3 regions of the Streptomyces flavovariabilis genome follow, and region 2 is predicted to be linked to each of the others. Evidence: predicted binding sites of a transcription regulator. Region 2 holds the regulator's gene; each other region holds the start of a gene.

Evidence for each region. Region 2 encodes HrcA, which represses chaperone genes, less so after heat shock. Its sites were predicted from a motif close to TTNGCACTCNGNNNNNCNGAGTGCNAA; they were not measured.
Region 1: groL (chaperonin GroEL) is a predicted target of HrcA. The motif match lies at 3,794-3,820, and genes of this name have one in related genera.
Region 3: groES (co-chaperone GroES) is a predicted target of HrcA. The motif match lies at 1,670-1,696, and genes of this name have one in related genera.

Annotation. Positions count from the first base shown of each region.
Region 1 covers NZ_JNXD01000007.1:62,194-66,774, reverse strand. Annotated here, with positions in the region: gene IO24_RS0114850 (carboxylesterase/lipase family protein) at 1-596, opposite strand, end outside; gene IO24_RS0114845 (NADH:flavin oxidoreductase) at 686-1,813, opposite strand; gene groL (chaperonin GroEL) at 2,010-3,632, opposite strand; gene IO24_RS0114835 (cold-shock protein) at 4,022-4,225, opposite strand.
Region 2 covers NZ_JNXD01000001.1:388,351-392,931, forward strand. Annotated here, with positions in the region: gene IO24_RS0101670 (DUF3097 domain-containing protein) at 1-659, opposite strand, end outside; gene IO24_RS0101675 (MBL fold metallo-hydrolase) at 691-1,422, opposite strand; gene hrcA (heat-inducible transcriptional repressor HrcA) at 1,593-2,609, shown strand; gene dnaJ (molecular chaperone DnaJ) at 2,609-3,742, shown strand; gene IO24_RS0101690 (nitronate monooxygenase) at 3,934-4,581, shown strand, end outside.
Region 3 covers NZ_JNXD01000002.1:495,383-499,963, reverse strand. Annotated here, with positions in the region: gene IO24_RS0107240 (polysaccharide deacetylase family protein) at 1-880, shown strand, start outside; gene IO24_RS0107235 (polysaccharide deacetylase family protein) at 877-1,626, shown strand; gene groES (co-chaperone GroES) at 1,796-2,104, shown strand; gene groL (chaperonin GroEL) at 2,226-3,851, shown strand; gene IO24_RS45570 (hypothetical protein) at 4,024-4,581, shown strand, end outside.

The DNA of each region.
Region 1 (4,581 bases), on a different contig from region 2:
CCGAAGACCGTGACCTGCCCGGGGTCGCCGCCGAAGGATTCGATGTTGTCCCGCACCCACTCCAGCGCGGCCACCTGGTCGAGCAGTCCGCGGTTGGCGGGCGCGCCCTCGATGAACGCGAAACCCTCCATGCCCAGGCGGTAGTTGAAGGACACGACCACCACGTCGCCGTCGGCGGCGATGCGCCGGGCGTCGTAGCCGGGGCTGCCGGAGTGGCCGAGCTTGTAGGCGCCGCCGTAGATCCACACCATCACCGGGCGCCGGGCGGCCGGGTCGGTCTCGGGGGTCCAGACGTTGACCGTGAGCCACTCGTCGCCCTCGGGCACGTCGAGCAGGCCCGGGCCGCCCAGGTTGCCGACGTCCTGCGGGGGCGGCGGGCCGAAGGTGTACGCGTCCCGTATGCCGTCCCAAGGGCGGGCGGGGCGGGGCGCCATGAAGCGCGCCTCGCCCACCGGGGGTGCGGCGAACGGGACACCGCGGAAGACCGCGAGCCCCTCCTCCCTTCGGCCCCGGACCGCACCGGCGGTCGTGCGGACCACCGGTGCGGGCGGCTCGGAAGGGCCGCCCGCCGACGGGCGGGACTCGGTCGTCGTCATCTGGATCTCCTCACCGAATGCGAGTGAACAGGCGCTCGGCCAGTGTCCTTGACTGACGCAAGCAGATCCAGAGCCTCAGGGGACGACGGTCAGTGGAGCGTCTTCAGCGACGCGGGGTTGTACGGCGCCAGGTCATCGAAGTGGCCGTCGAGCACCTTGCGGGCCCAGTCGGGGTCCTGGAGCAGGGCGCGGCCGACGGCGACCATCTCGAACTCGTCGCGCTCGAAGCGGTCGAGGAGGTTGTCGAGGTCGCCGACCTCGGCACCGTGGCCCTGGAAGGACTTGAGGAAGTCGCCTCCGTTCAGGCCGACCGAGCCGACGGTGATGGCGGGCTTGCCGGTGAGCTTCTTGGTCCAGCCGGCCAGGTTGAGGTCGGAGTCGTCGAACTCGGGGACCCAGTAGCGGCGGGTGGAGGCGTGGAAGGCGTCGACGCCGGCGGCGGCCAGCGGGGTCAGGATGGCCTCCAGCTCCTCCGGAGTCTCGGCGAGGCGGGCGTCGTAGGCCTCCTGCTTCCACTGGGAGTAGCGGAAGATGACGGGGAAGTCGGCGGAGACGCTCTCGCGGACGGCCGCGACGATCTCCTCCGAGAGCTTGGCGCGGGCGACCCGGTCGCCGCCGTAGGCGTCGGTGCGGCGGTTGGTGCCCTCCCAGAGGAACTGGTCGAGCAGGTAGCCGTGGGCGCCGTGCAGTTCGACACCGTCGAAGCCGATGCGCTCGGCGGCGGCCGCGGCCTCGGCGAACGCGCCGATGACGGCGTCGATGTCGGCCTGGGTCATGGCCTTGCCGGTGGGCTCCGTCGCGCCGATGCGCAGACCGGAGGGGCCGACGGCCGGGGCGTCGGCTACGGGCGGCTCGCCCTGGTTGCGGACCATGCCGATGTGCCACAGCTGCGGCACGATCGTGCCGCCCGCGGCGTGCACCGCCTCGGCGACCTTCGCCCAGCCCTCGAGCTGCTCCTCGCCGTGGAAGCGCGGCACGCGGTCGCTCTGCCCGGCCGAGTCGTGGCCGACGTAGGTGCCCTCGGTGACGATCAGGCCGACTCCGGCGGCGGCGCGGCGCGCATAGTACGAGACGACGTCCTCGCCGGGCACACCGCCCGGGGAGAACATGCGGGTCATCGGCGCCATCGCGATCCGGTTCGGAACGGTCAGGCCGCCCAGCGTTACGGGCCGGGACAGGATTTCGGCGGCGCGGGAAGCGGAGGCGGCGACAGTCACGTGGGGGCTCACTTTCGGATACCGGAAGGTATGTGCATACGCATAGGACATAACCTTCAACCATCCGGTCCCGTCCGGGCCATCCCACCCCCGCTGTGATCCCGGACACGCACCCCGGACACGCCCGAGGGCGGTACCTCCTGCCGGAACAGGAGGTACCGCCCTCGGTAAGGACGTTGATCAACCCTCAGGTCGATCAGAAGTCCATGTCACCGCCCGGCATGCCGCCACCGGCAGGCGCGGCGGACTTCTCCGGCTTGTCGGCGATGACGGCCTCGGTGGTGAGGAACAGCGCGGCGATGGAGGCGGCGTTCTGCAGCGCGGAACGGGTCACCTTCGCCGGGTCGATGATGCCCTCGGCGATCATGTCGACGTACTCACCGGTCGCGGCGTTCAGGCCGTGGCCGACGGGCAGGTTGCGCACCTTCTCGACGATGACGCCGCCCTCGAGACCACCGTTGACGGCGATCTGCTTCAGCGGGGCCTCCAGCGCGAGCTTCACGGCGTTGGCGCCGGTCGCCTCGTCACCCTCGAGGTCCAGCTTCTCGAAGACCGTGGAGGCCTGGAGCAGGGCCACGCCACCACCGGCGACGATGCCCTCCTCGACGGCCGCCTTGGCGTTGCGCACGGCGTCCTCGATGCGGTGCTTGCGCTCCTTGAGCTCCACCTCGGTGGCGGCACCGGCCTTGATGACCGCGACACCGCCGGCGAGCTTCGCCAGGCGCTCCTGGAGCTTCTCGCGGTCGTAGTCCGAGTCGCTGTTCTCGATCTCGGCGCGGATCTGGTTGACCCGGCCCTGGACCTGGTCGGCGGAGCCGGCACCGTCGACGATGGTGGTCTCGTCCTTGGTGATGACGACCTTGCGGGCCTTGCCCAGGAGGTCGATCGTGGCGTTCTCCAGCTTGAGGCCGACCTCCTCGGAGATCACCTCGCCGCCGGTGAGGATGCCGATGTCCTGCAGCATCGCCTTGCGGCGGTCGCCGAAGCCCGGGGCCTTGACGGCGACGGACTTGAAGGTGCCGCGGATCTTGTTGACGACCAGGGTCGACAGGGCCTCGCCCTCGACGTCCTCGGCGATGATCAGCAGCGGCTTGCCCGACTGCATGACCTTCTCCAGGAGCGGGAGCAGGTCCTTGACGTTGGAGATCTTGGAGTTCGCGATCAGGATGTACGGGTCGTCGAGGACGGCCTCCATACGCTCCATGTCGGTGGCGAAGTACGCCGAGATGTAGCCCTTGTCGAAGCGCATACCCTCGGTGAGCTCAAGCTCCAGACCGAAGGTCTGGGACTCCTCGACGGTGATGACGCCTTCCTTGCCGACCTTGTCCATGGCCTCGGCGATGAGCTCGCCGATCTGGGTGTCGGCGGCGGAGATGGAGGCCGTGGAGGCGATCTGCTCCTTGGTCTCGACGTCCTTCGCCTGCTCCAGCAGGGCGGCGGAGACGGCCTCGACGGCACGCTCGATACCGCGCTTGAGGGCCATCGGGTTGGCGCCGGCGGCTACGTTGCGCAGGCCCTCCTTGACCAGGGCCTGGGCGAGAACGGTCGCGGTGGTCGTACCGTCACCGGCGACGTCGTCCGTCTTCTTGGCGACTTCCTTGACCAGCTCGGCGCCGATCTTCTCGTACGGGTCCTCGAGCTCGATCTCCTTGGCGATGGAGACACCATCGTTGGTGATCGTGGGCGCGCCCCACTTCTTCTCGAGGACGACGTTGCGGCCCTTGGGGCCGAGCGTCACCTTGACGGCGTCCGCGAGCTGGTTCATGCCGCGCTCGAGGCCGCGCCGCGCCTCCTCGTCGAACGCGATGATCTTGGCCATGTGAAGTGGTCCCTCCAGGACTGGGGGTGATTACTTCGGACCGCGCCCGCGCCCGCGACGGACGGCTCGCTTGCCTCGTGGTTCCTTCCCACCAGGCCTGCGGGCCTCACCGACCCGGTCCTTACGTTGTCACTCTCACCTTCAGAGTGCTAACGCAATGATTAGCACTCGACCCCCGAGAGTGCAAGGCGCGCTCGCGAAGCGAGTGCTCGTCGAGGGGTGGTGGTCGGGTGACGGCGGGCGCAAGCGCCTCCCGGGGATCGGGCAGGGGGGCAGCCCCCGGCGAACACCGCCCGGCGCGCCTTCGAACAGGCCGAAGGGCCCGCACCCCGGGGGGTACGGGCCCTTCTGAGAAGACCGGTCGCTTGTGCGTTGGTCGTGGTGCGCGTTCAGGCAGAGACGCGAACCATGTCGGCCTGCGGTCCCTTCTGACCCTGCGAGATCTCGAACTCGACCCGCTGGCCCTCTTCAAGGGTGCGGTAGCCGTCCATCTGAATCGCGCTGTAGTGGACGAAAACATCCGCACCACCGTCGACCGCGATGAAGCCGTACCCCTTCTCCGCGTTGAACCACTTGACGGTGCCCTGAGCCATGCCTAACTCCCCTATTACTGGCCCTTGCACAGATCCACACTTCGCGGATCCGGGTCAGACCTCACCCCCCACGGTTGGGGGCGTGCGCCGGAACGCGTCGACCGCGGCTGAATGTATCTGTCCAACTGCCGTCTGCAACAGGTCAATCGGACGAGAATTCTGGACGCGCAGGGTCCGGAATGTAGGGAGAATTCGCCCGACTTCAGGGCAAGTCGGGCCACACAAAAAGAACAAAAGCCGCGAAAGACGCGCACACTTTGGCTACATCTTGTCGGGCTCGCGGCAGGAATTCAGGGTTCCGGTCACGAGATCCGGAACGCGTTCCCCAACTGTACCGCGCTCAATCACACAGAATT
Region 2 (4,581 bases):
GTCTTCCAGTCCTGGCCGCGCGGTACCCGGGGCCAGGAGCCGATGCCCAGGGACGACGGTTTCACCGCCTCCCAGATGTCGATGTACGGGTGGCCGACGACCAGGGCGTGGTCGCTGGTGACGGACTGGGCGATGTGCCATTCCTTGCTGCCCGGGACCAGGTGGTCGACCAGGACGCCCAACCGCGCGTCCGGGCCGGGGGCGAAGGAGTCGACGATCGAGGGGAGGTCGTCGACGCCCTCCAGGTACTCCACGACCACGCCCTCGATGCGCAGGTCGTCGCCCCACACCTTCTCCACCAGCTCGGCGTCGTGGCGGCCCTCGACGTAGATGCGGCCGGCGCGGGCCACGCGGGCGCGTGCGCCGGGGACGGCCACCGAACCGGAGGCCGTGCGGGCGGGACGCGCGGGGCCGCCCGGCGAGGGGCGAACCAGGGTCACCACCCTGCCCTCCAGCAGGAAGCCGCCCGGCTCCATCGGGAACACCCGGTGCTTGCCGAAGCGGTCCTCCAGGGTCACCGTGCCCGCCTCGCAGCGGATCACCGCGCCGCAGAAGCCGGTCCCCGGCTCCTCCACCACGAGGCCCGGCTCCGCCGCGACCTCGGGCACCGGCGTCGGCTTCTTCCACGGCGGGGTCAGGTCGGCGGAGTACTGGCGCATTCGAATGACGATAGGAGAAGGCGCACGGCGATCACCGCGACACGCCGAAACGCGCCGCCAGCGCGTCCCGGTGCGCCCGCACGAACGCCGCGTCCACCACCGCTCCGTGACCGGGTACGTACACCGCGTCCTCGCCGCCCAGGTCGAGCAGCCGGTCCAGGGCGGCAGGCCAGTGCGACGGCACCGCGTCGGGGCCCGCCTGGGGCTCGCCGGACTCCTCGACCAGGTCACCGCAGAACACCACTTCCGGATCGCCCGGCACCAGCACCGCCAGGTCGTGCGCGGTGTGCCCCGGGCCGACGTTCGCCAGCAGCACCTGCCGGCCGCCGCCCAGGTCGAGGGTCCACTCGCCGGAGACCAGGTGGCCGGGCGCTGCCAGCCGCTCCGCCGCCTCCCCGGCCGTGGGCGCCGCCAGGCCGTTGCGCACCGCGTCCGCGCACAGCTCCTCCCGGTCCCGCACCCGCGTCAGCACCGCGTCCACGCCCACCGCGCCGAACACCTCCGCGTCGGTGAACGCCGCCGCCCCGAAGACATGGTCGAAGTGCGGATGCGTCAGAGCGAGATGCGTCACACGGTGGCCGGTGAGCGCCCGCGCCTGCGCGCGCAACTTCGCGCCCTCGGCGAGGCTCGATCCCGCGTCGATCAAGAGGACCGCGCCCTCACCGGCGACCAGCCCCGCCGTGCAGTCCCACACCGGCAGCCGGCACCGCCCCACCCCGGCGGCCACGCGCTCCCATCCGAGGTCTTCCCAAGTCACCGTCATACGGCGACGCTAGCGGTGCGCCCCGCTCGGGGCACGGCGCCGCACGACCAGCCTTGCCGGGGGTGTACCCCACCGCCGTACACTGGGCCGGGGAATGCTGGCACTCGCACACGCAGAGTGCCAGGCCGGACCGGCAGGGCAGCAGGCGGAGACATCTGGAGGTGTGCGCGATGCTCAGTGAACGCAGGCTTCAGGTGCTGCGCGCCATCGTTCAGGACTACGTCGGCACCGAGGAGCCGGTGGGCTCCAAGGCCCTCACCGAGCGGCACAGCCTCGGCGTCTCCCCGGCCACCGTCCGCAACGACATGGCGGCCCTCGAGGACGAGGGGTACATCGCCCAGCCGCACACCAGTGCCGGGCGCATCCCCACCGACAAGGGCTACCGGCTGTTCGTCGACAAGCTCGCCGGCGTCAAGCCGATGACCGCGCCCGAGCGGCGCGCGATCCAGAACTTCCTCGAGGGTGCCGTCGACCTCGACGACGTCGTGGCGCGTACGGTACGGCTGCTCGCGCAGCTCACGCGCCAGGTCGCCGTCGTGCAGTACCCGTCGCTGACCCGCTCGACCGTGCGGCATGTGGAGTTGCTCTCCCTCGCGCCCGCGCGCGTGATGCTCGTGCTGATCACGGACACCGGGCGGGTCGAGCAGCGTGTGGTCGACTGCCCGGCGCCGTTCGGCGAGGCCTCGCTCGCGGATCTGCGCGCGCGCCTCAACAGCCGCGTGGCGAACCGCCGTTTCGCGGATGTGCCGAGTCTGGTGGAGGATCTCCCGGAGGCGTTCGAGCACGAGGACCGGGGTACGGTCTCTACGGTGCTCTCCACACTTCTGGAGACGCTCGTCGAGGAGAACGAGGAGCGGCTGATGATCGGCGGCACCGCCAATCTGACCCGCTTCGGGCATGACTTCCCCCTCACGATCCGGCCGGTGCTGGAGGCGCTGGAGGAGCAGGTGGTGCTCCTGAAGCTGCTCGGCGAGGCGCAGGATCCGGGCGTGACCGTACGGATCGGTCACGAGAACGCCCACGAAGGACTCAACTCCACGTCCGTCGTGTCGGTCGGCTACGGTTCGGGCGGCGAGGCACTCGCCAAGCTCGGCGTGGTCGGACCGACCCGCATGGACTACCCGGGAACGATGGGAGCGGTACGCGCAGTGGCACGGTACGTCGGACAGATCCTGGCGGAGTCGTAGTGGCCACGGACTACTACGCCGTACTCGGCGTGCGCCGCGACGCGTCGCAGGAAGAGATCAAGAAGGCCTTCCGGCGGCTCGCGCGCGAGCTGCACCCGGACGTCAACCCCGATCCGAAGACCCAGGAGCGGTTCAAGGAGATCAACGCCGCTTACGAGGTGTTGTCGGACCCGCAGAAGAAGCAGGTCTACGACCTCGGCGGCGACCCGCTCTCGCAGGCCGGCGGCGGCGCGGGCGGCTTCGGAGCCGGTGGGTTCGGGAACTTCTCGGACATCATGGACGCGTTCTTCGGCACGGCGTCGCAGCGCGGACCGCGCTCGCGCACCCGCCGCGGCCAGGACGCGATGATCCGCATCGAGATCGAGCTCGACGAGGCGGCCTTCGGTACGACGAAGGACATCCAGGTCGACACGGCCGTCGTGTGCAACACCTGCAGCGGTGAGGGCGCGGCCCCGGGCACCTCCGCCCAGACGTGCGACATGTGCCGCGGCCGCGGTGAGGTCTCGCAGGTCACCCGGTCCTTCCTGGGCCAGGTCATGACCTCCCGCCCCTGCCCGCAGTGCCAGGGCTTCGGCACGGTCGTCCCGACGCCGTGCCCCGAGTGCGCGGGCGACGGCCGCGTCCGCTCCCGCCGCACGCTCACGGTGAAGATCCCGGCCGGTGTCGACAACGGCACACGGATCCAGCTCGCCGGCGAGGGCGAGGTCGGCCCCGGCGGCGGTCCCGCGGGTGACCTGTACGTCGAGATCCACGAACTGCCCCACTCGCAGTTCCAGCGGCGCGGCGACGACCTGCACTGCACGGTCACGCTCCCGATGACGGCGGCCGCCCTCGGCACGAAGGTGCCGCTGGAGACGCTGGACGGCCTGGAGGAGGTCGACATCCGCCCGGGCACCCAGTCCGGCCAGTCGATCCCGCTGCACAGCCGCGGTGTCACGCACCTGCGCGGCGGCGGACGCGGCGACCTCATCGTCCACGTCGAGGTCCAGACCCCGAGCAAGCTCGACGTCGAGCAGGAACGCCTGCTGCGCGAGCTGGCCAAACTCCGCGGCGAGGAACGGCCCACGGGCCAGTTCCAGCCGGGGCAGCAGGGGTTGTTCTCCCGGCTGAAGGACGCGTTCAACGGTCGCTGACGCGGGTGGTCCGGCTGCTGCCGGGGGTCCGGGGGTTGCCCCCCGGGCAGGCACCGTCAGCCGGGGCAGCAGGGGTTGTTCTCGCGGCTGAAGGACGCGTTCAACGGGCGCTGAGAGCGAGCGTGCTTCTGGTCTATGCCAGTCGGCAGGCCGGTTTCGGGGTTGTTCGGAGGACGTGACAACATGCGGTCATGTCCTCCGCACTGACCGATCTCTTCCCCCTCCCGATCGTGCAGGCCCCCATGGCGGGCGGCGTCTCCGTGCCGCAGCTCGCCGCCGCCGTGTGCGAAGCGGGCGGGCTCGGATTCCTCGCCGCCGGGTACAAGACCGCCGACGGGATGTACCAGGAGATCAAGCAGATCCGGAGCCTCACCGGCAGGCCCTTCGGCGTCAACGTCTTCATGCCGCAGCCGGAGTACGCCGATCCCGCCGCCATCGACGTCTACGCCCACCAGCTGGCCGGCGAGGCCACCTGGTACGAGGCCGAGCTCGGCGATCCGGACAGCGGACGCGACGACGGCTTCGAGGCCAAGCTCGTGGTGCTGCGCGACAACCCCGTGCCGGTGGTGTCGTTCCACTTCGGCGTCCCGAGCCGTGAGATCGTCGACGCCCTGCACCGCGTCGGCACCTTCGTCCTGGCCGCCGCGACCACCCCCGACGAAGCCCGGGCCGTCGAGCGGGCGGGCGCGGACGGGGTCATCGCCCAGGGCGTCGAGGCCGGTGGCCACCAGGGCACGCACCGGGACATTCCCGAGACCGACGGTTCCGGCATCGGCCTGCTGTCGCTGATCGCCCAGGTCCGCGAGGCCGTGAGCATCCCGATCATCGCTGCCGGCGGT
Region 3 (4,581 bases), on a different contig from region 2:
ACGGATCGGCGTCGCCGTGCTCGTCCTCGCCGCCATCGCCTCCGGCTGTGCGCAGGACGGCGGCAGCGACCAGGTCGCCCCGGCCGGCGGCCAGCAGCCCCTCGACGCGCCCCCGGCCCGCGCGCTCGACTCCTACGCCACCAAGCTGCGCGCCGCGCACGCCGCCCGGGTCGCCGCCGCGCACCGCTGGGACCTGCGCAAGGTCCCGCTGGCCGCGCCGCCGGCCCCCGCGAGGAAGCCCAGGATCAAGACCCGCAAGGGGTTCGAGGTGGACGGCCACCGGGAACGGAAGCTCCCGCCCGTCTTCACCACGGTCCCCACCCGGGACAAGGTCGTCTTCCTCACCATCGACGACGGCGCCGAGAAGGACCGGGCGTTCCTGCGGATGATGAGCGACCTGGACATCCCGTACACGGCCTTCCTCAGCGGCTACCTGGTCAAGGACGACACCCGCTACTTCCGGAAGATGCAGTCCAGGGGCGTGGTCCTGAACAACCACACCCTCCATCACCCCAACCTGCGCGGCCTGTCGTACCGCGCGCAGAAGCGTGAGATCTGCGGCATGCAGCGCTACATGCAGAAGCGGTTCGGCAAACGCCCCGCCCTCTTCCGTCCGCCCTTCGGCAGCTATGACCGGGCGACCCTGCGCGCGGCCAAGGCCTGCGGCATCACGCACGTGCCCCTGTGGAACGAGGAGGTCTTCGCCGACCGCTGGGAGTACCGCGAGGCGGACCGCAGGCTGCACCCGGGCGACATCGTCCTCACGCACTTCCGCGGCCGCGACCAGTGGAAGGGCTCGATGGCCGACATGATCCGCCGCTTCCTGAACAAGGTCACGGCTCAGGGGTACGCGGTGGGACGGCTGGAGGACTACCTGTGAGGCGGCCGGCCGCCGCCGCCCTGTGCGCGGCTCTGCTGGCCGGCTGCGCAGGCGCGGCGGGGGAGCGGCCGGGCGTCGCCGACGGCCGGGCGCAGGACCCGGCACGCGTGGTGGGCGATCCCCGCCGGCTGCCGCCCGTCGTGGACCGCGTCCCCACCCGCGACCCGGTCGTCTTCCTCACCTACGACGACGGCGCCGAACGCGACCCCCGCTTCGTCGGCCTCGTCCGCGAACGGCGGCTCCCGGTCAGCATGTTCCTCACGGACAGCGTCGTGGGGCCCGGCTACGGCCACTTCGCCCGGCTGCGCGCGGTCGGGGTGTCCATCCAGAACCACACCCTCGACCACTCCGCCCTGCGCGGCCTGCCCTTCGCAGGGCAGCGTGCGGAGATCTGCGGCCAGCAGCACAAGCTCCGCTCCCGCTTCGGCATCAGCCCCCGCCTCTTCCGCCCGCCCTACGGCACCTACGACACGACGACCCTGCGCGCCGCCGCCGACTGCGGCATCACCGCCGTCGTCCTGTGGCGCGCGTCCCTGAACGCCGCCGGAGAACTGACGTACACCCGGGGCGAGCCCGGCCTGCGCCCCGGCGACATCGTCTCGGTGCCGTCCGCCGAGACCGGGTCCCTGACCCTGACGGAACGGACCGAACGCCTGCTGCGGGTGATCGGGAAACGGGGGCTGCGGGTGGGGCGGCTGGAGGACCACCTGGAGAGAAGACCTGGCCGACGCGCGGGCGGCAATTAGCAGTCCGCTTGACCGAGTGCTAATCGCAGTCATAGTCTCGGCTCTGGCACTCCCCACTGGAGAGTGCCAACACAGCGACGGGCAGGTCCGGCACCCGCGACGACGGATCCACCTGGTCGCCACCTCAGACAGTTAACCCCGTGAGATCTCCGAAGGGGGAGGTCGGATCGTGACGACCACCAGCTCCAAGGTTGCCATCAAGCCGCTCGAGGACCGCATTGTGGTCCAGCCGCTCGACGCCGAGCAGACCACCGCCTCTGGCCTGGTCATCCCGGACACCGCCAAGGAGAAGCCCCAGGAGGGCGTCGTCCTGGCCGTGGGCCCGGGCCGGTTCGAGGACGGCAACCGTCTTCCGCTCGACGTCTCCGTCGGTGACGTCGTGCTCTACAGCAAGTACGGCGGCACCGAGGTGAAGTACAACGGCGAGGAGTACCTCGTCCTCTCGGCCCGCGACGTGCTCGCGATCGTCGAGAAGTAATTCACCCGGCATCACCAGCATTGCAGCGAACTGCGCCCCTGGCCCCCGCGACCTTATGAAGCCGGGCGTCGGGGGCGCGGTTCGTTTCACCCACGTTTTCCGAGAGGGCTGAACCGCTCCCATGGCGAAGATCCTGAAGTTCGACGAGGACGCCCGTCGCGCCCTCGAGCGCGGCGTCAACAAGCTTGCCGACACGGTCAAGGTGACGATCGGCCCCAAGGGCCGCAACGTCGTCATCGACAAGAAGTTCGGCGCTCCCACCATCACCAACGACGGCGTGACCATCGCCCGCGAGGTCGAGGTCGAGGACCCGTACGAGAACCTCGGTGCCCAGCTGGTCAAGGAGGTGGCGACCAAGACCAACGACATCGCGGGTGACGGTACGACCACCGCGACCGTGCTCGCCCAGGCGCTCGTACGCGAGGGCCTGAAGAACGTCGCCGCCGGTGCCTCCCCGGCCGCCCTGAAGAAGGGCATCGACGCGGCCGTCGCCGCGGTCTCCGAGGAGCTCCTCGCGACCGCCCGGCCCATCGACGAGAAGTCCGACATCGCCGCCGTCGCCGGCCTGTCCGCGCAGGACAGCCAGGTCGGCGAGCTCATCGCCGAGGCGATGGACAAGGTCGGCAAGGACGGTGTCATCACCGTCGAGGAGTCCAACACCTTCGGTCTGGAGCTGGACTTCACCGAGGGCATGGCCTTCGACAAGGGCTACCTGTCGCCGTACTTCGTGACGGACCAGGAGCGCATGGAAGCCGTCCTGGACGACCCGTACATCCTCATCACGCAGGGCAAGATCTCCGCCATCGCGGACCTCCTGCCGCTGCTGGAGAAGGTCATCCAGTCCAACGCCTCCAAGCCGCTGCTGATCATCGCCGAGGACGTCGAGGGCGAAGCCCTGTCCACCCTCGTCGTGAACAAGATCCGCGGCACCTTCAACGCCGTCGCCGTGAAGGCCCCCGGCTTCGGCGACCGCCGCAAGGCGATGCTGCAGGACCTGGCGGTCCTCACCGGCGCCACGGTCGTCTCCGAGGAGGTCGGCCTCAAGCTCGACCAGGTCGGTCTCGACGTCCTCGGCTCCGCCCGCCGCGTCACCGTCACCAAGGACGACACCACGGTCGTCGACGGCGCCGGCAACAAGGACGACGTGCAGGGCCGCGTCGCCCAGATCAAGGCCGAGATCGAGTCCACCGACTCCGACTGGGACCGCGAGAAGCTCCAGGAGCGCCTCGCGAAGCTGGCCGGCGGCGTGTGCGTCATCCGCGTCGGTGCCGCCACCGAGGTCGAGCTCAAGGAGCGCAAGCACCGTCTGGAGGACGCCATCTCCGCGACCCGCGCCGCGGTCGAGGAGGGCATCGTCTCCGGTGGTGGCTCCGCGCTGGTCCACGCCGTCAAGGTCCTCGAGGGCAACCTCGGCAAGACCGGCGACGAGGCCACCGGTGTCGCGGTCGTCCGCAAGGCCGCCGTCGAGCCGCTGCGCTGGATCGCCGAGAACGCCGGCCTGGAGGGTTACGTCATCACCTCCAAGGTCGCCGAGCTCGACAAGGGCCAGGGCTTCAACGCCGCCACCGGCGAGTACGGCGACCTGGTGAAGGCCGGCGTCATCGACCCGGTCAAGGTCACCCGCTCCGCCCTGGAGAACGCCGCCTCCATCGCCTCCCTCCTCCTCACGACCGAGACCCTGGTCGTCGAGAAGAAGGAAGAGGAGGAGCCGGCCGCCGGTGGTCACAGCCACGGCCACGCGCACTGACGCATGACGGCTGAGGGCTGACGACGTCAGCTCGCCCGAGCCCGAGCGAAGGCCCGGCACCCCGAAGACGGGGCTGCCGGGCCTTCGCCGTGCCGTCCCGCGCCGGTCAGGGAACCGCACCGGGGGCGGCGGCGGTCTACCCACACAGCAGTCGGATCATGAGGGGGTAGGGATGAACCAGGTGCTCTACGGGGAACGGTCCCGCAACCCGCTGGCGCGGACGGTGCGGCTCACCGAGGACGGACTGCGCAGAGGCGGCAGGACGACCCTGCTGGACGAGCTGAACCTCGCCGCCATGGCAGAAGCGTTCCTGCGGGGCTGCTGGCTCGGCGGCGGGGGCGCCGAACGCCCCTTGGGCGCGTTGCCGCAGGGCCCCGGCGTCGTCCCGGTCACCCGCGTGACCGGCACCACCACCCCCCTGAAAGCCCGTCAGGCTGCCGACTTCGCCCACGCGCTGGGCGAACTGGCGGTGCGCAGGTGCGGCGGGCCGGACCACGTGGCCGACCTCGCCGCACGGGCGCAGGCGGAGGGCGTACCGCTGTGGATCGCGCGCCGCCACGCGCCCGGCCCTGCCGGACGGGTGACCGTCGCCGTGGACCGGCGCTCGGTACGCGTGGACGTCTGGGGCCCGCACGCCCCCGCCGTGCGCCTGTGGGCGCCGTACGGCTACCGCCCCGACACCGCCGACCCGGCCAACGGCCTGGTCATGGCCGTCGGTGACGTCACCGCA